3 regions of the Cryobacterium sandaracinum genome follow, and region 2 is predicted to be linked to each of the others. Evidence: predicted binding sites of a transcription regulator. Region 2 holds the regulator's gene; each other region holds the start of a gene.
The links. Region 2 encodes LexA, which represses DNA repair genes until DNA is damaged. Its sites were predicted from a motif close to TCGAACANNTGTTCGA; they were not measured.
Positions count from the first base shown of each region.

Region 1: E3T25_RS11845 (DNA polymerase III subunit alpha) is a predicted target of LexA. The motif match lies at 1,439-1,454, and genes of this name have one in related genera.
Region 3: E3T25_RS13035 (HNH endonuclease signature motif containing protein) is a predicted target of LexA. The motif match lies at 6,495-6,510, and genes of this name have one in related genera.

Region 1 covers NZ_SOGO01000033.1:79,319-88,840, reverse strand. The annotation lists gene E3T25_RS11845 (DNA polymerase III subunit alpha) at 1-1,399, opposite strand, end outside; gene E3T25_RS11840 (AI-2E family transporter) at 1,562-2,725, shown strand; gene E3T25_RS17810 (3-hydroxyisobutyryl-CoA hydrolase) at 2,850-5,123, opposite strand; gene E3T25_RS11825 (hypothetical protein) at 5,122-5,592, shown strand; gene E3T25_RS11820 (carboxymuconolactone decarboxylase family protein) at 5,757-6,086, shown strand; gene E3T25_RS11815 (CoA transferase subunit A) at 6,104-6,922, shown strand; gene E3T25_RS11810 (CoA transferase subunit B) at 6,925-7,614, shown strand; gene E3T25_RS11805 (thiolase family protein) at 7,706-8,323, shown strand; gene E3T25_RS11800 (serine hydrolase domain-containing protein) at 8,496-9,522, shown strand, end outside.
Region 2 covers NZ_SOGO01000040.1:28,769-38,290, forward strand. The annotation lists gene E3T25_RS14695 (SseB family protein) at 1-92, opposite strand, end outside; gene priA (bifunctional 1-(5-phosphoribosyl)-5-((5-phosphoribosylamino)methylideneamino)imidazole-4-carboxamide isomerase/phosphoribosylanthranilate isomerase PriA) at 76-822, opposite strand; gene hisH (imidazole glycerol phosphate synthase subunit HisH) at 880-1,512, opposite strand; gene hisB (imidazoleglycerol-phosphate dehydratase HisB) at 1,509-2,132, opposite strand; gene E3T25_RS14715 (histidinol-phosphate transaminase) at 2,159-3,238, opposite strand; gene E3T25_RS14720 (LysM peptidoglycan-binding domain-containing protein) at 3,288-3,644, opposite strand; gene lexA (transcriptional repressor LexA) at 3,928-4,632, shown strand; gene metE (5-methyltetrahydropteroyltriglutamate--homocysteine S-methyltransferase) at 4,826-7,168, opposite strand; gene E3T25_RS14735 (methylenetetrahydrofolate reductase) at 7,165-8,160, opposite strand; gene hflX (GTPase HflX) at 8,454-9,522, opposite strand, start outside.
Region 3 covers NZ_SOGO01000035.1:101,737-111,258, forward strand. The annotation lists gene E3T25_RS13000 (Mrp/NBP35 family ATP-binding protein) at 1-316, shown strand, start outside; gene E3T25_RS13005 (succinic semialdehyde dehydrogenase) at 375-1,925, shown strand; gene ppk2 (polyphosphate kinase 2) at 1,967-2,932, opposite strand; gene E3T25_RS13020 (hypothetical protein) at 3,337-3,528, shown strand; gene E3T25_RS13025 (twin-arginine translocase TatA/TatE family subunit) at 3,525-3,905, opposite strand; gene E3T25_RS13030 (O-methyltransferase) at 3,992-4,624, shown strand; gene E3T25_RS13035 (HNH endonuclease signature motif containing protein) at 4,925-6,487, opposite strand; gene E3T25_RS13040 (DUF3117 domain-containing protein) at 6,918-7,094, opposite strand; gene E3T25_RS13045 (hypothetical protein) at 7,158-8,375, opposite strand; gene dapE (succinyl-diaminopimelate desuccinylase) at 8,351-9,445, opposite strand; gene dapD (2,3,4,5-tetrahydropyridine-2,6-dicarboxylate N-succinyltransferase) at 9,463-9,522, shown strand, end outside.

The DNA of each region.
Region 1 (9,522 bases), on a different contig from region 2:
GGGCCAGGCCGGCGTCGCGCACGGCCCCGCGGCCGCGGTAGGCGTTCGTCATGGACATCAGCGACACCCGATCGCTGCCGAAGGTGTCGAAGAGCGTGCGATAGACGTCGTGCCTTCTGGCGGACTCGACGTCGAGGTCGATGTCGGGCAGGGTCTGCCGCTCGGGGGAGAGGAATCGCTCCCAGAGCAGCCCGTTGGAGATGGGCTCGACGGAGGAGGTGTGCAGGGCGTAGTTGAGCACCGAGCCCACCCCGGACCCGCGCGCCTGGATGCGGATGCCCATCTCCCGGATGATGTCCGCCACCCGGGCGACGGTGAGGAAGTAGCCGGCGAAACCGAGGTGCTCCACCGTCTTCAGCTCGTGCACGAGACGTGCGTGCGCAGCATCCGCCAGCGACCGGCCCGCCGGCGACGTGACGGGGTAGCGGTCGTCGATGCCGGCCCGGGCCCGGGCGTGCAGCTCGGTCAGCGGGTCGCCGCTGACGCCGATGATGCGTGCCTCCGGCATGCGCGGGCGACCCAGGCCGATGTCGGAGTCCGGGTCGAGGCTGCACCGCTCGGCAAGCTGCTCGGTGTCGCGGAACAGTCGGTCGACGGCGCCGTCGTCGTGCAGCCCGGCGTCGACGACCATGCGCGCCACCTGCCTCATGGCGACTTCGGTTTTCAGCCAGGCCTGGCCGTTGGTCTGCAGCTGCTCCAGGTTCGCCAGCGCCGTCAGGGTGCGGGCCGCGTCGGCTAGGTCGGCGGTGACGGCCTCCTCGGGGGTGCCGTAGCGCACGGCGTTGGTGAGCACGGCGGGCAGCGCGGCGTGCTCGAAGAGGGCGAGCATGCGGGTGGCCGGCGTCACGCTGCCGGGAGTCCCCGGCGCCGCCAGATGGCAGACGATTTCACCCACCACCGACTGCGGCGGCAGGGCGCGCAGCCACGCGGTGAGGCAGGCGCCGGCCGCGTCGGTGTCGCGGCGCTCGACCGATTGGCCCACATCGGAGGTAGGGCCGAGCAGCACGGTGAGGCAGCGCAGTCCGGCCAGCTCGGCGAGGTGCGAGCGGGCGATGCTGGGGCGCCCCGACGCGCTGTGCGCGGCGCTGTTGTGGGCGGCGCTGACCGCGCGGCAGAGGGCCGCATAGCCACGACCGTTCAGATCGCCATGGGCGAGCACCACGATCCGGCCCAACGGATGCCCGTCGTCGTCGTGCACCGCGAGGTCGGCGCCCAGCCCCGGCCGGATGCCCGCGGCCGCGCAGGCGCGCACGTGCTTGACCGCGCCGTAGAGACCGTCCCGGTCGGTGAGGGCCAGGAAGGAGCCGTTCTGCGCCTGCGTCTGCTCCACCAGCGCCTGGGGGAGAGTGACCCCGAAGTGCGTGGAATAGGCGCTCGCGACGTGGAGGTGTGCGAACATGTGTGTACTCCTCTGGCGGGCAGGTCGACGGATGATAGATAGAACAAATGTTCGATGTAGGGAGTGTACGTCACACGGCCGACACGCGCTACCGGCAGTCTGGCTAGGCAGTCTGGCTAGGCTAGGTGGCTCAGCCGTCGTTCGCCTCGTTTGGAGATCCCCATGACCACGCCCACTTCGTCCTGGACGGACTATCTCGGCCGGGCCGCCATCCGCTCCGGTCAGGCCCTGCTGGTCCTCGCCCTGCTGGTGGTGGCCATCTACGGGATCACGCAGCTCAAGCTGGTCTTCACCCCGCTCCTGATCGCCCTGATCGTGGCGTCGGCACTGCGCCCCTTCATGCGGTTCCTGCTGGCCCGCGGGGCGAACGAATCCCTTGCCGCGGCGATCACCCTGATCTTGAGCGTCGCGGTCTTCGGTGGCGTCGTCACCCTCGTGGTGTTCGGCATCCGTGGCGAGTGGGACACCCTCTTCACCTCGGCCAGCGAGGGGCTCGACAGCCTGCAGGAACTGCTCACCAGCGGCACGCTGCCGATCGATTCCGCTCAGATCGATTCGGTGCGCGAGTCGGTCATCGACTTCGCCACCAGCAGCCAGTTTGGGTCCGGGGCCCTGGTCGGGGTCTCCGTGGCCGCCGAGATCGTGGCCGGCGTGGTGCTCGGCCTCGTCGTGCTCTTCTATTTCCTGAAGGACGGCCCCCGCATTTGGAGCTTCCTCATCCAGCCGCTCGCCGGCAAGCGGCACGAGCGGGCCGTACGCGTCGGCGTGAGCAGCGTCGAGGTATTCGGCAACTACGTGCGCGGCACGGCGATCGTCGCGTTCGTCGACGCCCTGTTCATCGGGATCGGACTGTGGATCCTGCAGGTTCCGCTGGCGCTGCCGCTCGCCGTCATCGTCTTCGTCGGCGCCTTCATCCCCATCGTCGGGGCGACGGCCGCCGGCATCCTGGCCGCACTGGTGGCCCTCGTCACGAACGACCTGACCACCGCCATCATCGTGGTCACGATCGTGGTCGCAGTCAACCAGCTCGAGGGCAACTTCCTGTCCCCGGTGGTGCTCGGCAAGTCACTGCGCCTGCACGGCCTGGTGATCCTGCTGGCACTGACGGCCGGCACGATCCTGGGCGGCATCGTCGGCGCGGTCATCTCGGTGCCGATCGCCGCCGTGGGCTGGGCCGTCATCAAGGCCTGGAACGCTCCCACGCCGCCGGTTCCGGTCGCGCCGGTTCCGGTCGCGCCGGTTCCGGTGTCGCCGGTCGCGCCGGTCGCGCCGGTTGAATCGGCCCCGCCTGCCCCGCCGCTCGGGGCGGCCGGCGCGACACCCTAGCCGATGCGCGCCAGGTTCGGTGTTGAACCAATTCGACGGAGATTCTCGTTCACAACTGCCTTTTCGCAGTTTTCAGGGCCGATTCGGGCAGAATCTCCGTCGAATTCGTTCGGGCGAGCGGTGATCAGCTGAAGGCGGAGATGCCGGTCACGGCCCGGCCGACCAACAGCGCGTTGATCTCGTAGCTGCCCTCGTAGGAGTAGATCGCCTCGGCGTCGGCGAAGATCTTGGCCATCTCGTACCGGGTGCTGATGCCGTTGCCGCCGAGCAGACCGCGGCCCAGGGCCACCGTTTCGCGCATCCGGGTCGTGCAGGTCGCCTTCGCGAGGGCCGCCTGGTCCATCGTGAGCCGCCCGCTCTCCTGCAGTCGCGCCATCTGCACCATCAGCGACAGCGACAGGGTGGCGTTGCCGATCATGCGGGAGAGCTGCTCCTGCACCAGCTGGAAGGATGCGATGGGCATGCCGAACTGGCGCCGCTCCAGCGCATAGGCGCGGGCCACGTCGAAGGCGGCGAGCTGCTGGCCGACCGCCTGCCACGACACCCAGATCCGCGAGTTCCGGAGCAGCACGTTCGTGTCCTGAAAGCTCTGGCTGCCCGGCAGCCAGTTCGTGTACGGGATCCGCACCTCCGTGAGGGTGATGTCGGCGTTCTGCACGATCCGCACCGCGATCTTGTTCTCGATCGGGGTGGCCGTGAACCCGGGCCGCTCCGTCTCGACGATGAATCCCTTGATCTGCCCGTCCGCGGTGTCCCGGGCCCAGACCAGCACGTAGTCGGCCATGGCGCCGTTGCCGATCCAGCGTTTGGTGCCGTTGAGCACCCACTCGTCGCCGCTGCGGGTGGCCGTGGTCTCCATCATGCGGGAGATGTCCGAGCCGTGTTCCGGTTCCGTCAGGGCGAAGGCCCCGATCTTATCCAGGGCCAGGAGGCCCGGCAGCAGACGTTCCCGCTGCTCGGGTGAGCCGAGCTCGTCGATGGCGGCGGCGAACAGCTCGTGGTGCACGCCGTAGAACGTGGAGATCGAGGTGTCGGCCCGGGTCAGCTCCATCTGCAGCAGCCCGGTGAGCAGATGGCTGGTCGCGGCAGCACCGGTCGCGGCGAGGTTCTGCGCGGCGAGGCGGGGCAGCAGCTCGAACGGGAACGCGGCGCGGTTCCAGTAGTCCACGGCGAGAGGGCGCACCTCGGCCTGATAGAACGATCGCGCCGCGGCCAGCCGCGCGCGCTCACCCGGGGTGAGCAGATCGGTGACGAAGATCAGGTCGGCGTCGACGTAGGGCACCTCGCCCAGCCCGGGCCCCATTCCGAGCCCCAGCCCGGGCCCCATTCCGAGCCCCAGCTCCTGCTCGCCGAGCGGCGCGAAGAACGCGGCGACGGATGCCTCCGTCACCTCGCCGAGGCCGGCCGGCGACCACCGGGGGCTGCGGTCCTTGTCGATCACCTGGGCCCGGATGCCCTCCTGCAGCTCGCTCCGCTGCAGGAAACGGAGCGTCACCCGGTACTCCTGATCGAGCGCCTCGTCGAGGCTCGGGAGCCGCCGGGCCCGGCGCAGCGAGGCCAGGGTGACCGCGAGTGCGGTCGGCGACCTCGTGAGGATGAGGGCGGCGGCGTCGCGTGCGGCTTCCACCGGGGAACGCCGCAGGGCGGCGACGATCTCGCCCACGTCATCGGACGCGTAGCACTCGTCGATCCAGTGCCGCTGGGCGAGGAGGACGGAGGGCGGGGGAGTCTCGGCCAGGGCGCGCACCGCCTCGGCCGCGTCGGTCTCGGCCAGGGTGCGGACCAGGGCAGGGAGCCGGTCGCTCGGCACGAAGTGGTCGGCCAGGCCCAGTGCGATGGCGTCGGACCCGGAGACCAGGGCGGCGGTCAGGGCGAGGTGGGTGCCGAGCTCACCGGGGGTATGGGACAACAGCCAGCTTCCGCCGACGTCGGGTACGAAGCCGATCGCGGTCTCCGGCATCCCCAGCCGCGTGCGCTCGGTCACGATCCGGGTGTTCGCATGGCCGGAGACGCCGACCCCGCCGCCGAGCACGACGCCGTCCATCACGGCCAGGTACGGTTTGGCGAACCGGTGGATCTGCGCGTTCAGATGGTACTCGTCGGCGAAGAACCGGGCGGCCTCGGCGTCAGCGTCCGCTCGATCGTCCGCGCCCGCGTCCGCACTGCGGTAGATCGCCACGATGTCGCCCCCGGCGCAGAGGCCCCGGTCGCCGCTACCGGTCAGCAGAACGGTCTCGACCTGACCGTCGACGGCCCAGTCGGTCAGCACCGCGGACATCCGTCGGATCATCGCGTGGGTCAGGGCGTTCAGGGCCGCCGGGCGGTTCAGGATGATCTGGGCGAGCCGCCCGTCGCGGCGCAGCAGAATGTCCGGCCGGTCATCCATGAGCTCGAGCATGGACCCCACGCTACCGGCACAGACTCAGATCGTTCGGAAGCGACTCCGCAGCGACTCAGAAGCGGGCGAGCTGCTCCGCCTTGTTGGCGTCGAATTCGGCGTCGGTGACGGTCCCCGTGGCGCGCCGGCCCGGCTCGACGTGGACCTGGAACGGATGCGCAGCAACCTCGACCTCACCGACGGCCTGGTGTTCAGCGAACGGGTGACCACCCTGCTCGCGGAGGTCCTCGGCAAGGCCGCCGCGTTCGCCCTCGTGCAGCGCGCGTCGGAGGAGTGCTACCGCACCAACCGCCCGCTGCGGGTGGTGCTCTCCGCCCTGATCACCGCCGGGGGACATCCCGAGGAGCTCCGATCGCGGGCCTGGTCCGCGTTCGATGACGACCTCAGCCTCAGGCAGACGGACGCCGGAATCGACCGGGTGCTCGCCCGGTACCTCGAATCCACCGCGAGCAAGGGGACCTCACTATGACCCAGCCCATTATCCGCGGCACGGTCACGCCGGCACCGGCACCGGCCTCAGCCCAGCCGCCCGGCAACCGGTCACCGTCGCTGAGGTCGCCGACGTTGTGATCACCCTGGTCGACTTGGTCGGCGGGGGAGCCTTCCACTACGCCGGGGTGTCGTTCGGCGGCGCTGTCGGACTCGAACTGGCCCTGCACCACCCCGGAGACGGCGGATTTCCAGGACTTCATCACCCGCTATGTCTGGGGGGAGATCTGGACCAGGCCCGGCCGCGATCGGCGCACCCGCAGCTTCCTGACCCTGGCCTGCCTGGTGACCGGCGGCCACGAACATGAACTGGGCATGCACGTGCGCGCGGCCCTGACCCATGGGCTGACCCGCGCGGAGATCAACGAGGCCATCCTGCACACCGCGATCTACGCGGGGGTGCCGGCGGCGAATTCCGCTCTGGCGGTGGCACGCGATACCTTCAAGACGATCGACATCGGCACCACGAACTGAAGCTGAAGGACCACTCCATGGACAAGACGTACTCCTCCGCCGCGGCTGCCGTCGCCGACATCCCGGATGGGGCCTCCCTCGCCGTCGGCGGCTTCGGCCTGGTCGGCGTCCCGATCCTGCTGATCCGGGCGCTCCTGGCCCAGGGCAGCACCGACCTCCGGGTCGCATCCAACAACTGCGGCGTCGACGGCTGGGGGCTCGGCGAACTGCTGCGGGAAGGGCGGATCAGCCGGGTGATCGCCTCCTACATCGGCGAGAACAAGGACTTCGCCCGCCGCTATCTCGGCGGTGACATCGAGGTGGAACTGACCCCGCAGGGCACCCTGGCCGAGCGGCTCCGGGCCGGCGGCAGCGGAATCCCCGCCTTCTACACCGCCAGCGGCGTCGGCACCATGGTCGCCGAGGGCGGGCTGCCCTGGCGCTACGGGCCGGATGGGTCGGTGACGGTGTCGTCGCCGCCCAAGGAGACCCGCACCTTCGCGTCGCTCCGCGGTGGGGAGAAGGAGTACGTGCTCGAGGAGGCCATCGTCACCGACTTCGCCCTCGTTCGCGCGGCGAAGGGCGACCGGCACGGCAACCTCGTGTTCGAGAAGTCGGCCCGCAATTTCAACCCGGTCGCCGGCATGGCCGGCCGCATCACCATCGCCGAGGTCGACGAGCTGGTCGAGCCGGGGGAGCTCGATCCGGATGCCATCCACCTCGCCGGTATCTACGTGCACCGCATCGTGGCGCTCTCCGGCGCCGAGTCCGCCGACCTGCCGATCGAGAAGACCACCACCCGGCCGCGGCCCGTCGCATCCGTCGTATCCGTCGCATCCGTCGTAAAGGACAGCTGATTATGCCGTTGACCCGCAATGAAATGGCCGCGCGCGCCGCGCAGGAGCTCACCCCCGACAGCTATGTCAACCTCGGGATCGGGCTGCCCACGCTGATCCCCAACTTCCTGCCGGAGGGGGTGGACGTCATCCTGCATTCCGAGAACGGGGTGCTCGGGGTGGGACCGTACCCGTGGGAGGGCGAGGAGGACCCGAAGCTGATCAACGCCGGCAAGGAGACCATCACGGTCAACCCCGGTGCCAGCTACTTCGACTCCGCGCAGAGCTTCGGCATGATCCGCGGCGGAATGATCGATGTGGCCGTGCTTGGCGCGATGCAGGTCTCCGCCACCGGCGACATCGCCAACTGGGCCGTGCCCGGCAAGATGATCAAGGGTATGGGCGGTGCGATGGATCTCGTGCACGGCGCCGACACCGTGATCGTCGTGATGGAGCACACTGCGAAGAACGGCGACTTCAAGATTGTGAACGAGTGCGGCCTGCCGCTGACCGGCAAGCGCGTCGTGACCCGCATCATCACCGACCTGGCCGTGATCGACGTGACGCCGGAGGGTCTTGTGCTGCGCGAGATCGCGCCGGGACTCACCGTGGCCGAGGTGCAGGCCGCCACCGAGGTGCCGCTGCTCGTGCCGGGGACGCCGACCGTCATCCACACGCTCCTCTCCGCTCCGAACACGGTGGCCGCATCGTGAGAGACGTCGTCATCTACGAACCGCTACGCACCCCGATCGGCCGGTTCGGCGGCGTCTTCAGGGCGGTCGCGCCGGCCGACCTGACGCGGCCGTGATCACGGCGCTGATCGAACGCACCGGAATCGACGGGGCCGTGGTCGACGACGTGATCCTCGGCCAGAGCTATCCCACCGCGGAGGCCGCCTTCGTGGCGCGCGTCGCCGCACTGAACGCCGGCCTGCCCGTGACGGTCGGCGGCGTGCAGGTGGACCGGCGATGCGGCTCAGGGCTACAGGCCATCCTCGACGCGGCTATGCAGGTTATGCAGGTGCAGACCGGTGTCAGCGACGTCGTCGTCGCCGGCGGGGTCGAATCGATGAGCCAGGCCCCGTTCCACACCGTCGACTCCCGCTTCGGTGTGGGCGGCGGCGCCGGAACCCTGCTCCGGGACGCGCTCAGCCGCGGCCGCGAGACCGCCGGCGGGCGCCGCTACCCGGTACCCGGCGGCATGCTCGAAACCGCCGAGAATCTGCGCCGCGAGTACGGCATGGGCCGCACCGAACAGGACGACCTGGCTCTCCGGTCGCAGGCGCGGGCATGCGTCGCCGTGGCCGAGGGCCGGTTCGACGACGAGATCGTGCCGGTCACGGTGCCGGGCCGCACGGGCCCGGTCGTGGTCTCCGCCGACGAAACTCCGCCGACGAAACTCCGCGGGCCGACAGCAGCCTGACGGCTCTGGCCGGCCTCCGCCCGATCCTGCTGGAGACGGACGCCGACGCCACCGTCACCGCCGGAAACGCCAGCGGCCAGGGGCTCGCCGCCATCTTCGAGCGGGTGTAGGGAGTCTGTCTCGCGCACGGGTTAGGCGCCCGGGCCCCGATAGGGCAAGCTGGTGGAGAGCATTGGGGGATGCCATCACCAAGCCCACCACCCGTCGTCGTGCGCTGCTCGCACTCGGCGTCGCCGCAGCCGTCGTGCTGAGCGGCTGCACCGCGGGCCGGAACAGCGTCGACCAGAACAGCACGCCGATCGCGGCGGACATCGCCGGGCAGCTGGACGCGGCCGTGGGCGAGGCGATGGCGCTATCGGGTTCCTCCGGCGCTCTGGTCGGGGTCTGGTCCGCCGCCGGCGAATGGACCGTCGCGCACGGCACGACGGAAATCGGCGGTTCCGCCCCGATGACCGGCGGGATGCACTTCCGCATCGGCACCAACACCACGGCCATGACCTGCACGGTGCTGCTCCGGTTGGTCGACGAGGGAACCGTGACGCTCGACGACCCGGTCTCCACCTACCTGCCCCGCCTCGTCGGTGTGGCGGGCGTGACGCTTGGCCAGCTCTGCCAGGGCACTTCGGGGCTTGGGTCCTACAGTCCCGTTCTGGCCGGGGAGTTCGTGCACAACCCCCTGCGCACCTGGCCGGCGATGGAACTCGTCTCCCAGGGGCTGGCCACGCCCCGAACCGGTGCTCCGGGCAGCGTGTGGGGTCCCTCAAACACCGGAATCGTGCTGCTCGGGATGGCGCTCGAGCGGGCCACGGGCCGGCAGTGGGCGGCGCTCTACGATGAGTACATCTTCCATCCGCTCGGTCTGCACGACACCTCATATCCTCACGCCGGCGATGTGGACCTCCCCGCACCACACTCGCACGGCTACGCCGCCGCGGTGGGCGCCGACGGTCCGGTGTGCACGGCCATCACCGACAACACCCTGCTCTCCAATTCGATGAGCGGCGTGGCGGGCGGTGTCGTTTCGACGCTGGCCGACATGAGGACCTGGGCAGGCGCTCTCGCCGCGGGTGGTCTCTTGTCCGAGTCGTCGGCGAGCGCCCAGTGGGACACCGTGAACGAAGACGTGACGACGCCGCCGTGGCAGCGCTACGGCCTCGGCGCGGAGCAGGTCGGGCCCCTCCGCGGGCGCACCGGATCGA
Region 2 (9,522 bases):
AACTGTCGTCCCTCCCACGGTTGCCCGGCGGAGTCGCCCCCTCCGGGTCCGCCGGGAAGGCCGGTGGAGCCGAGGTTACGCGCCCGCGACATCCAGCGCCTCGCTCAGGGTGAACGCCCCCGCGTAGAGGGCTTTTCCGACGATCGCGCCCTCGAGTCCGAGCGGTACAAGTTCGCGCAATGCGCGGAGGTCGTCGAGGCTGGAGATGCCGCCGGAGGCGACGACCGGTCGGTCAGTGCGCTCCATCATCTGGCGGAGCAGGTCGATGTTGGGGCCTTGCAGCGTGCCGTCCTTGGTCACATCGGTGACGACGTAGCGCGAGCAGCCAGCCTCCTCGAGACGGGCGAGCACCTCCCAGAGGTCCCCTCCCTCCCTGGTCCAGCCGCGGGCGGCGAGGGTGGTTCCGCGCACGTCGAGCCCGACGGCGACGGCGTCCCCGTGCCGGGCGATGACCTGCGCCGCCCACTCCGGGTTCTCCAGTGCCGCGGTGCCCAGGTTGATCCGGCTGACGCCCGCGTTCAGGGCTGCGTCCAGCGACGCGTCGTCGCGGATCCCGCCGGAGAGCTCGATCTTCACGCCCGTGACCTCGCGGATCACAGTGCGGATGACATCCGTGTTGTTGCCGCGACCGAAGGCCGCGTCGAGGTCGACGAGGTGGATCCACTCGGCGCCCTGGCGGGCCCAGTCAAGTGCCGCGTCGACGGGGTCGCCGTAGTTGGTCTCGGTGCCGGCTTCGCCCTGGGTCAAGCGAACGGCCTTGCCGTCGGCCACATCCACGGCGGGCAGCAGAACGAGACGGAGGGAAGGGGTATGCACAGTCATGGGTGTCCTCGGTTGGGAATGGTCGCGGCGACCGGGTCAGTCAGGGAAAAGTCAAGGTCAGTTCTTGACTGTGCCGAGCCAGTTATGGAGCAGACGGATGCCTGCCTCACCGGATTTCTCCGGGTGGAACTGGGTGGCGGTAAGCGGTCCGTTCTCGATGGCGGCCAGGAAAGGTTGTCCGTGCTCGGACCAGGTGAGAATCGGTTTCGGGAACGGCGGCATGACGTCGAGGCACCATTCCTGGGCGGCGTAGGAGTGTACGAAGTAGAAGCGCTCCTGCTCGAGGCCATGGAACAGCGTCGAGCCCTCCCCCGGCGTGACCGTGTCCCAGCCCATGTGCGGCAGCACCGGCGCCGTCAGCTGCGTCACGGTGCCGGGCCATTCGCCCAGCCCCTCCGTGTCCACGCCGCGTTCGACGCCGTGCTCGAACATGATCTGCATGCCCACGCAGATGCCCAGCACCGGGCGTCCGCCCGCGATCCGGCGGTCGATGATCTCGTCGCCGTGCACCGCCTTCAGAGCCTGCATGACGGCGCTGAACGCGCCCACGCCGGGCACGACGAGCCCGTCGGCCTCAAGCGCCTGACGGCGGTCGCCGGTCAGCGTCACCTCGGCCCCGGCGAGTTCGAGTGCCTTGACGGCGGAGTGCACGTTTCCGGTGCCGTAGTCGAAGACAACGACGCTGGTCACAGCGCACCCTTGGTCGAGGGGACGCCGGACACCAGCGGGTCGAGCGCCTTCGCCTGGCGGAACGCGCGGGCGAACGCCTTGAATTCGGCTTCGGCGATGTGGTGCGGGTCGCGGCCGCCCTGCACGGTGACGTGCACCGTGAGGCCGCCGTTGAAGGCGATAGCCTCAAACACGTGGCGCACCATGGAGCCGGTGAAGTGGCCGCCGATCAGGTGGAACTCGAAACCGGCCGGCTCGCCCTGGTGCACGAGGTAGGGGCGCCCGGAAATGTCGACGACGGCCTGTACGAGGGCCTCGTCGAGCGGCACGACGGCGTCACCGTAGCGGGAGATGCCGGATTTGTCCCCGAGAGCCTGCTTGATCGCCTGGCCGAGCAAGATGCCGACGTCCTCGACCGTGTGGTGCACATCGATCTCGATATCGCCGCGGGCGCGCACGGTGAGGTCGGTCAACGAGTGTTTCGCGAAGGCCGTGAGCAGGTGATCGAAGAACGGGACCGACGTCTGGATGTCCGACTCACCGGTGCCGTCGAGATTGAGCGACAGGTCGATGCTCGACTCGCTGGTCTCGCGCTGCAGGTGGGCGAAACGGGGCGAGGTGGTCGCGAAAGAGAAGCTCATACGACTAGTTTATTGGCCCGCGCCGTTCACGGCCGCCCAAGCGCCTCGAGGGCGTCGAGGAACGCCGTGGTCTCGGCCTCGGTGCCGGCGCTGACCCGCAGGTGGCCCGGGATGCCGACGTCGCGCACAAGGATGCCTTCCGCCAGCAGCGCCTCGAAGGTGGCCCGAGGGTCCTCAACGCCGCCGAACAGCACGAAGTTGCTCGCACTGCGCAGCGGAGTGTAGCCAAGCCGGGCCAGTTCGCTCACGATGCGGTCCCGCTGCCCGCGGATGTCGTCGACCATGGCAAGCATCGCGGGCGTGTGGACGAGCGCGGCGACCGCGGCAGCCTGGGTGAGCGCGGACAGGTGGTAGGGCAGACGAACCAGGCGGAGGGCATCCGTCACGGCGGGATCGGCGGCCAGATAGCCGACGCGCACACCGGCGAAGGCGAACGCCTTGCTCATGGTGCGGGACACCAGCAGGCGCTCCCGGCCGGGAAGCAGGCTCAGGGCGGTTGGCGCGTCATCCGTCCCGAACTCGGCGTACGCCTCGTCGACGACAACGATGCCGTCGCTCGCATCGTAGACGGCCGCGATCGTTTCCAGGGACAGGGGCGTGCCGGTGGGGTTGTTCGGCGAGCAGAGGAAGACGAGGTCAGGGGCAACCCGGTCGACCCACTCGAGCGCCGTGGCCGGGGAGAGTTCGAACTTTGCGTCACGACCGCCCGCGATCCAGCGGGTGCCGGTGCCGGAGGCCAGCAGAGGGTACATGGAGTAGGTCGGCGCGAAGCCGAGCACGGACCGACCCGGGCCGCCGAAGGCCTGCAGCACCTGCTGAAGAACCTCGTTGGAACCGTTGGCGGCCCAGATGTTCTTTCGGGTGAGGCCGTGACCGAGATAACGGGCGAGGGAATCCCGCAGCTCGGTGAACTCCCGATCGGGGTATCGGTTCACGGTCGTGACCGCCACGGCCAACGCCGCCACGATGTCCTGCGCCACCTCAGCCGGGATGCCGTGGGTGTTCTCGTTCACGTTGAGAGCCACCGGCACGTGCAACTGCGGCGCCCCATAGGGAGTGAGTCCGCGCAGATTATCGCGAAGGGGCAGATCGTTGAGACTGGTCACTCCCCCAATATTACCGGGGTGAAACCGGCGGGGGCTCGCCGCGGGTAGTTCACAGGTCGTTCGGAAGCGCCAGCCGCTGACCGGGCTGCACGCTGTCGGACGGCAGCTGATTGAGGCTCACAATCTCGGCGATCACCTCGCGCGGATCGGACGTGGGCGCGATTGTCTCGGCAAGTTGCCAGAGCGACTGCCCCGACTTGATGGTGACGTAGTCGAAGGCCGAGGCCACGTGAGCGACGGTCGAGTTCTCGGCGGCGGCGATGCCTCCGTTGAGGGCGACGGCCAGGGCCACGGCCACGAGCGGAAAGGCAGCCAGGGACGTGAAAACGACGCGACCGCGCCGGGTGAGTCGGAGCCGGGTGCGTCCGGTCGCGATGGGGGCGCCTCGTTCAAGTGCAGTGCTCATGTGATACCTCCTGTGAGAAGACGCATCCGACTCTCGGCCGGGAAAGCCGAATGCGAACTTATGTTCCGAATGTATATTCGATTATTCGAACAATCAAGCTTTATTCGGTAGTTTCTGAAATATTTATTCCGACCCACTCGAATACATGTTTGTTTAATGAGCGCAACTCGGATACAGTTTCGATTGTTGATTGACACTCAATCAGGCACCCCCGACATTCGCGTGAATCGGCGGCATTCGCTGCTTGCTGCCAGCGCATCAATCAAAACGAGGAGCGACGAACGTGGCACAGAACACCAGCGGTCCCCGCGACAAGGGCGGCACCAGACGGCGCAAGAGCCTCAGCGAGAAGCAGCTCGCCATCCTCGACGTCATCCAGCGCTCGGTCAGCCAACGCGGCTATCCGCCGAGCATGCGCGAGATCGGCGACGCCGTCGGCCTGTCGTCACTGTCGAGCGTCACCCACCAGCTCAACCAGCTGGAACTGAGCGGTTACCTCCGCCGAGACCCGAACCGTCCCCGAGCACTGGAGGTGCTCATCGAGATTCCGCAGTCGCCCGAAGACACGACGGCCGGAGCCTCGGAAAGTTTCCACACCGGAGTGCAGGTCGGCGACGCCGCCATGGTTCCGCTCGTCGGTCGCATCGCCGCCGGCATCCCGATCACCGCCGAACAGCAGATCGACGAGATTTTCCCGCTACCCCGCCAGCTGGTGGGCAAGGGCGATCTGTTCATGCTCAAGGTGTCGGGCGAATCGATGATCGACGCCGCCATAATGGACGGCGACTGGGTCGTCGTGCGGCAGCAGAAGACCGCCGAAAACGGTGAAATCGTTGCAGCCATGCTCGACAACGAGGCAACCGTCAAGGTCTTCCGCCAGCGCGACGGGCACACCTGGCTACTGCCCCGCAACACCAACTTCGAACCCATCGTCGGCGATCACGCCGAGATTCTGGGGAAGGTTGTGGCAGTGCTGCGGTCGGTTTAGGGCATCAGCACTCAAGCACATCAGCATTTCAGGCGGACTCTTGGTCTCGACGGTTTCGACCAGCGTCGTGGAGACGCGCGAGTGTTGAGTCACCATGGTTATTCCGGTCGGGTCTTGTGAGCCGGGTCTTGTGGGCCGGGCACGAACACTGTTCTTGGTGTCGTGCCCGGCTTTTGTGTGGGTGGAGGCGGGGTCAGGCGGAGACGGAGGAGGTCAGGCGGGCGCGGAGGATGCGGGTGGCGGCGAGCATGTTGTGCAGGGACTGGACGGTTTCGGTGTAGCCGCGGGTTTTGAGGCCGCAGTCGGGGTTCACCCAGAGCCGGGTGGCCGGGATGGCCGCCGCGGCGCGCTCGAGCAGGTCGGTGAGTTCGGACACGCTCGGCACACGCGGCGAGTGGATGTCCCACACTCCCGGGCCGATACCGTGGTCGAAGCCCTGGGACCGGATATCGCCCACCACCTCCATGCGAGAGCGTGCCGCCTCGATGCTGGTCACATCGGCGTCCAGGTTGCGGATCGCGTCGATGACCACCCCGAACTCCGAGTAGCAGAGGTGGGTGTGGATCTGGGTGGCCGCGGCCGCACCGGCCGTCGCCAGGCGGAAGGACCCCACCGACCAGTCGAGGTATTCCGCCTGGTCCTTCTGCTTCAACGGCAGCAGCTCCCGCAGCGCGGGCTCGTCGACCTGGACGATCTGAATGCCGGCCGACTCCAGGTCGGCGATCTCGTCCCGGAGGGCCAGGGCCACCTGCCTGGCCGTCTCGCCCAGCGGCTGGTCGTCGCGCACGAACGACCACGCGAGGATCGTGACCGGACCGGTGAGCATCCCCTTGACGGGCTTGGGCGTCAGCCCCTGCGTGAACGCCGACCACTCGACCGTGATGGGCCGCGGCCGGGACACGTCACCCCAGAGGATCGACGGGCGCACGCACCGGCTGCCATAGGACTGCACCCAGCCGTTCTCGGTGACCGCGAAGCCGTCCAGGTTCTCGGCGAAGTACTGCACCATGTCGTTGCGTTCCGGCTCCCCGTGCACGATCACGTCGAGGCCGATGTCTTCCTGCAGCGAGACGACCCGACGGATTTCGGCGCGCATCAGGTCCCGGTAGTCCGCGGTGCTCAGCACCCCCCGTACCAGCTGCGCCCTGGCCCGACGGATGTCCCCGGTCTGCGGGAAGGATCCGATCGTGGTCGTCGGCAGGAACGGCAGCCCGAGGGCCATCTCCTGGGCTGCCACTCGGGCTGCGTAGGCGCCCCGGGTGAAGTCGCCCGGAGCGAGCGCGTCGGCGCGCACCCGAACGGCGCCATCGTGGACTCCGGGAGCCACCCCCCGCGCGTCGAGGGCCGCGGAGGCCGCAGAGAGGTCGATCTCGATGGCACGGCGACCCAGACTGAGGCCGCGGGCGAGTGTGGCAACCTGCGCGACCTTCTGATCCGCAAAGGCCAGCCAGGTCTTCAGGTCGTCGTCCAGCGCCGATTCGTCGTCGACGTCGTGGGGAACGTGCAGCAGCGAGGTAGAGGTGGAAACCGAGATCCGCGGCGAGAGGCGGACCAGGCCGGCCGCCGTGTCGAAGGCGGCGGCCAGGTCGCCGCGCCAGATATTGTGGCCGTCAATGACGCCGGCCACGAGAGTGGTCGTGTCCAGTCCGGGGGTCTCCGCCGGCACGCTTCCCCGCACGAGGTCAAGCCCGATGGCTTCCACCGGGGTGATGGCAAGAACGGGTAGGGCGTCGTCGAGGCTGCCGTACGGCGCGGCGACAAACAGGGCGGGACGCTCGGCGAGGGCGCCGAGGGTGTTGTAGGCGAAGCGGAGGCCGGCGAGGGCATCCGTTCTCGGGATGTCGATGCTCTCGCTGACCAGGGCAGGCTCGTCGAGCTGCACCCATTCGGCTCCAGCGGCGCGCAGCCGCTGCAGGAGGGCGGCGTAGACCGGCACAAGGTCGTCGAGGCGGTCAAGCGGACTGAATCCGGCCGGGGCCTCGTCGCTGGGCTTGCTCAGCAGCAGGAAGGTGACCGGGCCGACGATGACGGGCCGGGTCAGGAATCCGGCCGCCTTCGCCTCCTCGAACTCGCGCACCAGGCGGGTGCCGGCGAGGGTGAACTCGGTCTCGGGGCCGATCTCCGGCACCAGGTAGTGGTAGTTGGTGTCGAACCATTTGGTCATCTCCAGCGGCGGATTCTCCCCTTCGCCGCGGGCGAGGGTGAAGTAGCCGGCTAGGTCGAGGTGGCCGTCCGCGCCCCGCAGATGCGCGAACCGGGCGGGGACGGCGCCCACCGTACTCAGGGCATCCAACATCTGGTCGTAGTAGGAGAAGGATTCCGGGATGGACGAGTCGTCCCGGCCGAGTCCCAGCTGCACGAGGCGCTTCCTGGTGCTCTGGCGCAGGGCGGCCGCGGTCGCTTCGAGCTCGTCGGCGCTGACCGATCCGGCCCAGAACGCTTCGACGGCCTTCTTCAGTTGGCGGCGCGGCCCGATGCGCGGGTAGCCCAGGATGGTGCCGGCGGGAAAGGCGGGAAAGGCGGAAGTGTGGGTCATGAGTTCTCCTTGACGGGGTGAGGGGCAGGCAGTGCGGAAGCAGGCAGGGTGGGGGTGAGCAGACCGCAGCCGTCGAGCACGGCGAGCACGGTCTCGTGCTGGTTGAAGGCGTAGAGGTGCAGCCCGGGGGCACCGCCGGCGATGAGTTGCCGGGCCAGTTCGGTGGCCTGACGGATGCCGATCTCACGCTGGCCTTCCTTCGTCGGCTCCACCTCGAGCGCGATCGCCAGCTCGGACGGCAGTTCCTCGCCGGACAACTCGAGGATGCGGCGCAGGCGGGCCGGGCTCGTGACCGGCATGATCCCGGGCAGGATCGGGAATTCGACCCCGGCGGCACGGGCTCGCAGGATGAAGCTGAGGTAGTGGTCGGCGTGAAAGAAGAGTTGCGTGATCGCCAGGTTGGCGCCGGCGGCCTGCTTGGCCAGGAGCGCGTCGATGTCCTGGGTGGCCGACCGGGAGCGCGGGTGGCCGTTCGGGAAGGCGGCCACGGCGATGCGTACCTTCTCCCGTTCCCGCTTGATCGTGCGGGCGGCAGGGAGTCCCGGGATCACGGCCTCGCGGTACGGCACCCGCTCGGCCTGCACCCGGTGGATCAGCTGCACCAGTTCCGCGGCGCTGCCCAGGTCGCCGAGGAAGGCCTCACCCTCCCGAATGCCTTCCGGCGGGTCGCCACGCAGGGCCAGGAAGCTCCGCACCCCGGCGTCCAGAAACTCCCGGATCAGCTGGCTCGATTCCGCGTTGGACGAGCCCACGCAGGTGAGGTGGGCCAGCGGGTCCACGGTGGTGGTGCGCAGGATGTGGGTGAGCACGTCCAGGGAGGAGCGCCGGGAGGAGCCGTTCGCACCGTAGGTGACCGAGATGAATTCCGGGCCGGCCGCGGCCAGCCGCTCGATAGTGGCGTGCAGCACGGAGGTGGCAGCATCCGATGTGGGCGGATACAACTCGAATGAGAACGGGATTTTCCGGCATGCAGGATCCGAGGTGTGGGGCATTGCTCCTCATTCGACAGTTGCCAGTGTCAGTCACCGGGGGCCGGGCGACCGCGGACCGCCCGGCAAGCCAGGCGGGCGTTCGCGGTCGGGTGCCGGGCTCGGCTGTCGCTCCATGCCGCCGGTCAGGAGACCGGCGGCAACGATTGAGAAGACTCTAACAAGCACGCCCGGTGCCCGGCAGGTCTGTGACCGAATATGTCATCAGCTGGCGCCGGAGCGGCTCAGGCAGGCCGGAGGAGTGCGGACATCGGCAGGCGAAGGCCTGCCGAGGTACGCGGAGCGAAGCCGGCGGGTCAGCCGGTGACGGCCGGCGGCACGGCGAACGGCTCGAACAGCGCCCGAATCTCATCAGTCACCAGAGCCGTAACCCGGGTGCCGGTCTCGGCGTACTCGGTGGACAGCACCGTGCCCTGATCGTGCAGCACCGCGATCAGGTCGCCCCGCTCGTAGGGGATGAGCAACTCGAGCCTGATCGACGGCCGCGGCAGCAGGTCCGAGATGGTCGCGAGCAGTTCCTCGATGCCCTCGCCGGTGCGGGCCGAGACGAAAATGCCCTTCGGCCAGAGTCCGCGCAGCACGAGCCCGTCATCATCGCTGATCAGATCGCTCTTGTTGAAGACGACGACCTCCGGGATCTCCCGGGCGCCGACCTCGGCGATGACCTCGCGCACTGTGGCAAGCTGGCTCGCCGGGTCAGGATGCGAGCCGTCGACGACGTGCACGATGACGTTGGCGTCGGCGACCTCCTCGAGGGTGGACCGGAACGCCTCCACCAGCTGATGGGGCAGGTTCCGCACGAACCCGACGGTGTCCGTCAGCGTGTAGAGCAGCCCGTCGGCCGTCGTCGACTTGCGCACCGTGGCGTCCAGGGTGGCGAACAGGGAGTTATCGACGAGCACGCCGGCCCGGGTAATGCGGTTGAGCAGGCTCGACTTGCCGGCGTTGGTGTAGCCGACGATGGCGACGGATGGCACGGCGTTGCGCTTGCGGTTGGCCCGCTTGGCCTCGCGAGCGGGTTTCATCTCGAGGATCTGCTTGCGGAGGCGGGACATCCGGGTGTGGATGCGCCGGCGGTCCAGCTCGATCTTGGTCTCGCCGGGGCCGCGCGAACCCATGCCTGCACCGGCGCCGCCCACCTGGCCTCCGGCCTGGCGGGACATCGAGTCGCCCCAGCCGCGCAGGCGGGGAAGCAGGTATTCGAGCTGGGCGAGTTCGACCTGGGCCTTTCCCTCGCGGCTCTTGGCGTGCTGACTGAAGATGTCGAGGATCACGGCGGTGCGGTCGATGACCTTCACCTTGACGACGTCCTCGAGGGCGCGCCGCTGGCTGGGCGCCAGCTCGGTGTCGGCGATGACGGTGTCG
Region 3 (9,522 bases), on a different contig from region 2:
CGGCCAGACCATCTACGGCGTGATCGAGAACATGGCCGGGATCGTGCAGCCCGACGGCACGGTGCTGGAGCTGTTCGGTTCCGGGGGTGGCGCCGAGGTCGCGCGCCGGCTCGGCGCCGGGCACGAGTTCCCCGTACCGTTGCTCGCCCAGGTTCCCCTCAGCGTGCCGCTCCGCAGTGGCGGGGACACCGGGGTGCCCGTGGTGCACGGCGACCCGACCGACCCCGCGGCCGTGGCCATCCGTTTGGTTGCCGACCGCCTCGCCACCCGGGCGCGCGGCCTCTCCGGATTGAGCCTCGGCATCACCCCAAAGTAGCGTCGCCGCACCGGCGCCGCGGCGGAGCGCACGCGCCGCCCCCACCTAGACTTTCGGCATGCCTGCCTCCCCCCTCGACCCTGCCGGGATCACGACTCTCACCCGCTCCATACGTTCCACGACGGGAGCCACGGTCACCGTGATCGCGCCCTTCACCGGGGAGGTACTGCACGAGCTGCCCGTCAGCGGGCTGCCCGACGTGCAGGCGGCCTACGCGCAGGCACGCCTGGCCCAGCTGGCCTGGGTGCGGGCCGGGTTCGCACGGCGCCGAGCGATCCTGTTGCGCGCGCACGACCTGATCCTCGAGCGACGCGGGCTGCTGCAGGACACCGTGCAGGCGGAGACCGGAAAAACCCGCGGCCAGGCCTTCGAGGAGGTCTTCCAGGCCGCCGGCGTCACCCGCTTCAATGCCCTCGCCGCGCCGCGCGTGCTGCGCGGCGGGCGCCGCCACTCCGCGATCCCGCTCGTCATCACGGCCACTGTGCGCTACCGGCCCAAGGGCATCGCGGGCGTGATCACCCCGTGGAACTACCCGCTCAGCCTCGCCGCCATGGATGTCGTGCCGGCCCTCGCCGCCGGCTGCGGCGTGGTGCAGAAGGCCGACGACCAGGGTGCGCTGAGCATCCTCTCGTTGCGTCAGGCATTCATCGACGCCGGCGTGCCCGAGCAGCTCTGGGCCGTGGTCGTCGGCGACGGCGCGGAGATCGGCGGGGCGGTCACCGCGGAGGCCGACTACGTCTGCTTCACCGGGTCGACCGCGACGGGCAAGCGGGTGGCGGCGCAGGCGGCCGGCAACCTCACCGGCGTCTCGCTCGAGCTGGGCGGCAAGAACCCGCTGATCGTGCTTGACGACGCCGACCCGGCCCGCGCGGCCGCCGACGCGGCCCCGGCCTGCTTCACGGCGATGGGCCAGCTCTGCGTGTCGATTGAGCGCATCTTCGTGCAGCGAGGTGTGGCCGACGCGTTCCTGCACGAATTCGTGGCCGTCACCCGGTCGCTCCGGCTCGGCGCCGACTACGACTACACGACGGACGTCGGTTCCCTCACCTCGCAGGCCCAGCTGGACCGGGTGAGCGCGCAGGTGGCCGACGCGGTCGCCCACGGCGCCACGGTCGAGGTCGGGGGCCGCGCCCGCCCCGACCTGGGACCGTTCTTCTACGAACCCACCGTGCTGACCGGGGTCACCCCGGCGATGGAGTGCTTCGCCGGCGAAACGTTCGGCCCTGTGGTCGCGGTCACCGTGATCGACTCGGAGCAGGAGGCCATCCTGGCCGCCAACGACAGCGACTACGGGCTGAACGCGTCGGTGTTCTCCGGTTCCGTGCGGCGGGCTCTGCGCGTGGGCGGGGCCCTCGAGGCCGGCAGCGTGAACATCAACGAGGGCTATCGCGGGTCGTTCTCCTCGGTGGCGGCCCCGATGGGCGGCCTGAAGCAGTCCGGTCTCGGCCGACGCAACGGCCCGGAGGGACTGCTCAGGTTCGTGGACGCCGTCACCATCGCGCGTCCGACGGGTCTCGTGCAGCTGCCGCGCACCGGCCACGACTTCGAGCGGCTGGCCGGGCCGATGCTGCTGCTGGCGGCCGTGCTGAAGGGCATCCGCCGCCGCTGACCCCGGGCAGCAGAGCCGTGACCCGGCTCCGCGAACCCGGCTCAGACGAACAGCTTGGCCGACGCCGCCGCCTGCTGGGCCGCCTGCTGGGCCGCCTTCTCCGGCGCCAGCTTCGCCGCCTCCGCCTTGGTCGCCTTCTTCGCGTTCTTCTTGATCTTGGCCTTGCCCTTCGGCTTCACCGTGGGCTTTCCCAGCGTGGTCGTGATGTCCGGCACTGGCCGGTTCAGCTCGCGCGGCGGGCGCTCGTACTCCGAGCCGGCGGGGCGAGTCGGAATGGTCACCTGGGGCGGCTCGCGATGCGTGTAGGGGACGATCGACAGCAGGTGGCTGATCATGTTGAGGCGCGCGGCCCGCTTGTCCTCGCTCTCGACGACCCACCATGGGGCCTCCGGCAGATCGGTGTGCACGAACATCTCGTCTTTGGCGCGGGAATAATCGACCCACTTCGTGATCGAGAAAAGGTCGGTCCCGGACAGCTTCCAGCGGCGCATCGGGTCGTTCAGCCGTGACCGGAACCGCCTCTCCTGCTCGGTGTCGGACACCGAGAACCAGTACTTGACGAGCAGAATGCCGTCTTCGACCAGCATCCGTTCGAAGAGGGGCGCCTGGTGCAGGAACCGGCGGTACTCGTCGGGGGTGCAGTACCCCATCACGTGTTCGACGCCGGCGCGGTTGTACCAGGAGCGGTCCATCAGCACGATCTCACCCGTGGAGGGCAGGTGTTCGATGTACCGCTGGAAGTACCACTGGCCGCGCTCGCGCTCGGTCGGCACCGGCAGGGCGACGATCCGGGCGACGCGGGGATTGAGGAACTCGCTGACCCGCTTGATCGCGGACCCCTTGCCGGCCGCGTCCCGGCCCTCGAAGATCACGACGATGCGGGCCCCGGACTCCTTGACCCATTCCTGCATGGCGACCAACTCGGTCTGCAGATTGCGCAACTCGGCGGAGTAGACGGGCAGCGGCACCCGCTTGGGCTTCGCGTGGGTGTTCGACGGCTTCGACACGGTCACACTCCTCAGATACGTGGGTTCAGCGTAGCGTGCACGCATCGCCCGTATGGCCCGGCCTGCATATTCTGGTGCGCACTGCGCCGCTCACCGCCCGGCCCTCGGCCTCAGCCTCGAGTGGCACATACACCTGTTCGACCCCGGCACGCATTTCTCCTGCTCGAGAATCATCGCCGACGATCTACCGCCCGCCGTCGGACAGGCCGTCGCCCTTTCCCGGCTGGGCGACGACCGAGCGGCCGTGGCGGACACCGGCGAGGGTGCGGCCAACCAGGGGACCTTCCGCGCATCGCTCCTTCCGGCCGGGCGCCTGATCGTGGTCGACGAGGACTTCTCGTCATTCGGGCTGTCCGGCGAGGTCATCGCAGCGGTCGGGAACACGATCCGAGCGCACTCGGCCCGTGTCGCGGGTCTACGTGCCCGACGTGCCCGACGTGCCCGACGTGCCCGACGTGCCCGGCCTGCCCAACCTGACCAACCTGCCCAACGTACCCGTTCCCGACGTCCGCCAGCTCGAATACGCCGCGTCCGGTGTGCTCGTCACCTGGTTCGTTTGGCCGCGTGGCTTCGTGGCTGCGTGGCAAAGTGGCTAAGTGGCTTCGGAGTCGAAGGGCGCCGGCAGCGTGGCGGCCTCCCTGGCGCGCTTGCGTTGCAGATAGGCGCCGTCGGGGTTCGGCACCGCCCGCGACACGGTCGCCGATTGGCCTTTCAGCTCGTCTTCGTCGGTGAGAGCTTCACGGATGATGCGGCGCGGGTCATACTGACGCGGGTCGAGTTTCTTCCAGTCGACGTCGTCGAAATCCGGGCCCATCTCGTCCCGCATCCGGTCTTTGGCCCCGTTGGCCAGGTTGCGGAGCTGCTTCACGAGACGGGCGAGCTGGGCGGCATAGTGGGGAAGCCGTTCGGGTCCGAGCAGGAAGACGGCGACAATCCCGATCAGTAATATCTTCTCGAAGGTCAAACCGAACATTCCCCCAGAATAACCCCCGGCGAGGCCTCCCCGGACCATGCCCGGCCCCCCTTAGGCTTGACCCATTCATCTACTGGAGTTGCGCTGTGTCTGACAAAGATCTGAACTGGAAATTCTCCGACGACTCAGTCGTGGAGTCCGACGCTGTGGCGCGGGCCAGACAGCAGTCCCTCGAACTCGGAATCGACGCGATTTCTCCGGCGGTCGGCGCTCAATCGGCCGTGATCGCGGCCGCCACCGGGGCCCGGAGCATTCTCGAGGTCGGCACCGGTGCCGGCGTCTCCGGCATCTGGCTGCTCACCGGCGCCCCCGGCGCCACCCTCACCTCGATCGACACCGAGGTCGACCACCAGCAGCACGCCAAAGCCAACTTCGCCGAAGCCGGCATCCCCGCGAACCGGGTACGCCTGATCACGGGCCGGGCAGCGGATGTACTGCCGCGCATGAACGAGAACTCCTACGACATTGTGTTCGTCGACGCCGATCCGCAGTGTGTGATCGAGTATGTCGAGCATGCTCTGCGCCTGGCCCGCCCGGGCGGAACCGTGCTCGTGGCCCACGCGCTCTGGCGCGGCCGCGTGGCCAACCCGGCCCAGCGCGACGATGTGGCGACCGGCTTCCGCACCCTGTTGACCGTCATCGCCTCGTCCACCGCAGTCATCAGTGCCCTCTCCCCTGTGGGCGACGGCCTGCTGCAGATCACCAAGCTCCGCGCCTAGACGGTCGAGCACACCCTCCGGTGGTCGAGCCGATCGGTGGTCGAGCCGATCGGTGGTCGAGTCTGTCGGTCGTCGAGCCTGTCGGTCGTCGAGCCTGTCGAGACCCGGTGCGCCGGCTCCGGAGGCCCACACACCGGCATCCGTTGTCGCCGCCCGCGCTAACGGATGCCCCGGGCCGGGTTCGGAAGATGGCCCGCCTGGTTTCGACGACCTCGACCACCGGGCTCAGGTCGCTCGCGGCCGGGGATTTAAGCTGACGTCGGTCGAGTCGGACGAGACCGGTGACCCGATCCCGGGGACTCACCCTGACGTTGGTCGAGCCTGCCGAGGCCGAGACCGTGCCCGTGCCCGTGCCCGGTTGGCCGGGTTCCCTTCCGCGGCCCGCCAGGTGCGGGTGGGGTCGTAGCAGTAGGGTGCCCGGACTTCGGGTGTGCCGCGGATCATGCGGATGTTCCAGCCGGAGGTGTCGATGCTGTGGTGGTGGTACCAACACAGCAGGACCCCGTTGTCGATTTCGGTTTTTCCGCCGCGGTGCCAGGGGGTGACGTGGTGTACTTCGCACCAGGCGGCGGGCACGGTGCAGCCGGGGATGGTGCAGCCGCCGTCGCGGGCGGCGATGGCGCGGCGTTGGGCCCGGTTGAAGAAACGATTCTCGGTGCTGAGGCTGAGGACCTTGTTGTGCGGCCCGAACCGGATCTCCTGAAATCCGCCGGCGCAGAGCGCCTGCTTCACACTTGTCAGCGAGATCGGCGCTTCGACGCCGTCGATCCAGCCCACCCCATGGTCGGCGGTCAGGTCGGCCTGGTTGACGTGGATCATGACGGTGGGGGCGGCGCCGCCCATGGTTGGGGTCCCCGGGTCACGGGTGGCGGCTTCGAACACACCGCGGAGGATGTCGGCGCGTTTCTGACCCCCGTTACGGTCGTCGCTGAGGGCCGCGGCCTCCGCGCCCGGGATCAGCTGCCCGGCCGCCATGCGCGCTTGTTCTTCTTCGGTCGGAAACTTGGGCGCCGCGTGAGCGGAGAGATACGTGTCGAAGATGGCGTTCATGATGCCGCGGAGCTCCGGGGTGACTCCGCCGCGGAGCGGGTAGAGACCGTCGCGGAAGAGCCCGAACCCGACAGTGCTGCGGGCCTCGGCGACGGGCTCGTTGGGGGCGGTGCCGTCGGGATCGAGGCGAGCCTGCCACTGGCTGGCCATGCCCCGCACCAGGTCCGCGGGGAACGCGAACCCCTCCCCGGGCAGGCCGCGGGTTTCGTCGGTGACGGCGCCGGTGGCACTGGCCACCAGGGCACGTTCGGCAGTGCCGAGGTCGTCGGGCGCGACCCGGGCCGCGACCTGGTCGAGGGCGGTGACGATGTTCTCGGCCGCGTCCACGCCGAGGTCCCCGGCGGTGAGGGCGTCCGCCACGGCCGGGTAGTAGGGCGGCAACATGCTGGTGCCCGCCCGGCGCGGCGTGACGTTCTCGCCCAGGCGCACCCGCCGGTTCGCCTCACGGGAAGAGACGCGGGTCAGACGGGTGATCAGATCGATGCCGCTGCTGGCCCCGTTCGTATACGCGAGGGACTCGTGGCCGAGGATGCGCCGGGACCGCACCGAAATGTCAGCGGCGGAGGCGACCCTGGCCGCATCGACCCGACGGCCGAGGTCTTCAACCGTGCCCAGCACCATCATCGCGTCCGCCTCGCCCAGGAGGGAGAAAGACACCGAGTCGAGCGCGGCCGCGGCCAGATCACGGGCCTGCTGCAGCTGCTGCACGAGGGGTGACTGTGCACGGGGTGCCTGCGCGAGGGGTGCCTGCGCGAGGGACGGCACCCCCTGCGGTGAGGCGGTGGAGTGGTGCGGAGTGGGGGCTCCAGCCATACCTATATCGTATACACGTTCCAAGTTGGAGTCAATAGCTGAGGGAATATAACTGTTGAGTTTCGTTTTCCTGTTCTAATTGATTCGGTGACAGGAGGAGGTGGCGGCGCGGGGCACGGATGGTGCGGCGCGGGTTTGCAGGCTGGACTGCCGGGTTTTGGCACGCTCAACCACCGGCGGCGAGCGCAGCCAGCCCGGGGCATCCGTCGTGACGTCAACTCGGAGAAATACGCGACACGCCGGAACTGATGGCGCCCAAACCGGCGTTTCCTAAGATTCTCAGCGTTTACGTGCCGACGGATGCGGGTGGCGGGCCCGGTGACGGGTACCTCCGACGGGCGGTGCGACGGCTGTCCGCGGGAAACCCATCCGCTCCAGGTCGGCAAAAAAGATCGGCCGCACAACCTGAGCTGCGCGGCCGATCCTGGAACTATACGGTCGGCTGGACTACACCGGCGAGGGCATCGTGAAGCTCTTTGGCTTCAGCGTCGTTCACAGAGACGACAAGTCGACCTCCACCTTCGAGCGGAACACGCACGATGATAAGGCGCCCCTCTTTTACAGCCTCCATTGGCCCGTCTCCGGTCCTTGGCTTCATGGCCGCCATGAACTCCCCTTCCATTCATTCGTCTGAACTTCTATTATCTGCCATTACGGGCTGAGACTGTAATTAGGGAGGTGTCCAGTCCGCTCCGTCGACCCCCCAGCACAGCAGGAGCCAGCCCCACTGTCCGGCGATGAACAGCAGCACGATGCCCACCCGGTAGACGGCGCTCCGCGGCTGCGCCACGGCACCCAACAACGGAAACATCGGCATCAGCAGGCGGAAGGTGCTCGACTGCGGGAAAAACACCGCTAGCAGGTAGAGGCCGTAGCTGGCGAGCCAGAACCGCAGGTCAGTGCCCAGTCGGCGCACCGCCGGCAGCAACAGGGTCAGGCCGAACGCCAGGATGAGCCCCGAGACAACGATGATGCCCAGCGGCATCCCGAGCCACCAGACACCGCCCTGGAACCAGGCGGTGAACGGAACGAGTTCCTGGTAGCCGATGTAGGCCGACCGCCAGGCCAGCTCGGTGTCGGTGTAGGCGGTGATCGACCCCGTGGCGATCCAGGCGATGGCCGGCCAGGCCAGGCCGGAAATGCCGCTGAACACGGCAACGGATGACGCCAGCAACCGTTCGCGCACCGAAAACGGGTCTTGTGTCCGGGCAAGCCAGCGGTGCACGACGTGCAGCCCCAGGGCGAGCGCGAAGGCCAGGCCGCTGGGCCGGGTCAGCGCCATCACGGCGATCACCGGGAACAGCAGCACATACCGCCGCTCGAGCAGCAGGAGAAGAGCCAACGTGAGCAGGAAGAGGTACAGCGACTCGGCATAACCGAACTGCAGCACGGGCGACAGCGGGGCCACACAGAACAGCACCACCGCGAACAACGCCGTCCCGGAGGCCTGTACAGTGCGCATCAGCCGGTAGAACAGCAGGGCGGCGCCGAGGCTGGCGGCCAGGGACACGAATACGGCCACGGGTGCCCACGGCTGCCCGAGGAGCACCATCAGCAGGCGCACGACCACCGGGTAGCCGGGCATAAAGGCCCAGGCGTTCTCCGCGATCTCCCCGCCGGCGGTGAGCGGCAGTGTCGACGGGTAGCCCGCGACGGCGACGATGTTGTACCAGCGGGCGTCCCACATGTTCGCGAACTCCGCGTAGCCGGGTGACACGCCCGTCCACGGGTTGGCGCCCTGCACATTCGCAAGCAGTAGCACCAGGGTGGTCGTGACGAGCCGGGACGCGGCCCAGATCAGGGCGACCAGGGCCCACCACGGCGTGAGCCGGTAGCCGGCCTTCCAGCCGGACGACGCCACGGCTACCCGACGCTTGTGGTCAGCCACGCGCGAAGGCCGTCCTCGCAGTCCGTGATCTGCGCCAGGGCGACGCGTTCGTCGTCGGCGTGGGCCTTCAGTGGGTCGCCGGGGCCGTAGTTGACGGCGGGAATGCCCAGGGCGGAGAAGCGGGCGACATCCGTCCAGCCGTACTTGGGCTTGGCCTCGCCGCCGACCGCGGTCAGGAACTGCAGGGCCAGCGGGGCATCCAGGCCCGGCCGGGCACCCTCGGCCCGGTCGACGACGGTGATCTCGTAGCCCGCGAAGAGCTCCTCCAGGTGCACGATGGCCTCCGCCGAGGTGCGGCTGGGGGCGAACCGATAATTGATGTGCACCATGCACTCATCGGGGATGACGTTGCCGGCGATGCCGCCGCCGATGCCGACGGCGTTGAGGCCTTCGCGGTAGACGAGGCCTTCGACCTCGACCTGCCGCGGCTCGTAGGCCGCCAGGATGTCGATGACGGGCCCGATCTTGTGGATGGCATTGTCGCCGACCCAGCTGCGGGCGGAGTGGGCGCGCAGCCCGAAGGTGCGGATCTCCACGCGCACGTTTCCGTTGCAGCCACCCTCGATCTGGCTGTTTGTGGGCTCGCCGAGGATAGCGAAGTCCCCCGCGAAGAGGTCGGGCCGGTTGAGGGCGACGCGGCCGAGGCCGTTGAGGTCGTCGGAAACCTCCTCGTGGTCGTACCACATCCACGTTACGTCGACGCTGGACGCGGTCAGTTCGGCGGCCAGCTTCAGCTGCACGGCCACGCCGGCCTTCATGTCGACGGTGCCGCGGCCCCAGAGATAGTCGACGCCATCGATGGTCTCGAACCGGGTCGGCAGGTTGTCGTTCAGCGGGACCGTGTCGAGATGGCCGGCAATGATCACGCGCTGGGCCCGACCCAGGTTGGTGCGGGCGACGACGGTGTCGCCGTCGCGGAAGATGTCGAGGTGCGGGTACCCGGCCAGCGCGCGTTCCACCGCGTCTGCGATGGCGGCCTCGTTACCGGACACCGACTCGAGGTCGCAGAGCGCCCGGGTGAGCTCGATCGAGGTCGCGGACAGGTCCAGGTTCACGGTGTTTTGGGGCACTCTACTAACCTAGAGCCATGACCTCCGCCGTGCCCCCGACATCCGTTTCCCCCTCGAACGCGTGGGGCTACGGCCTC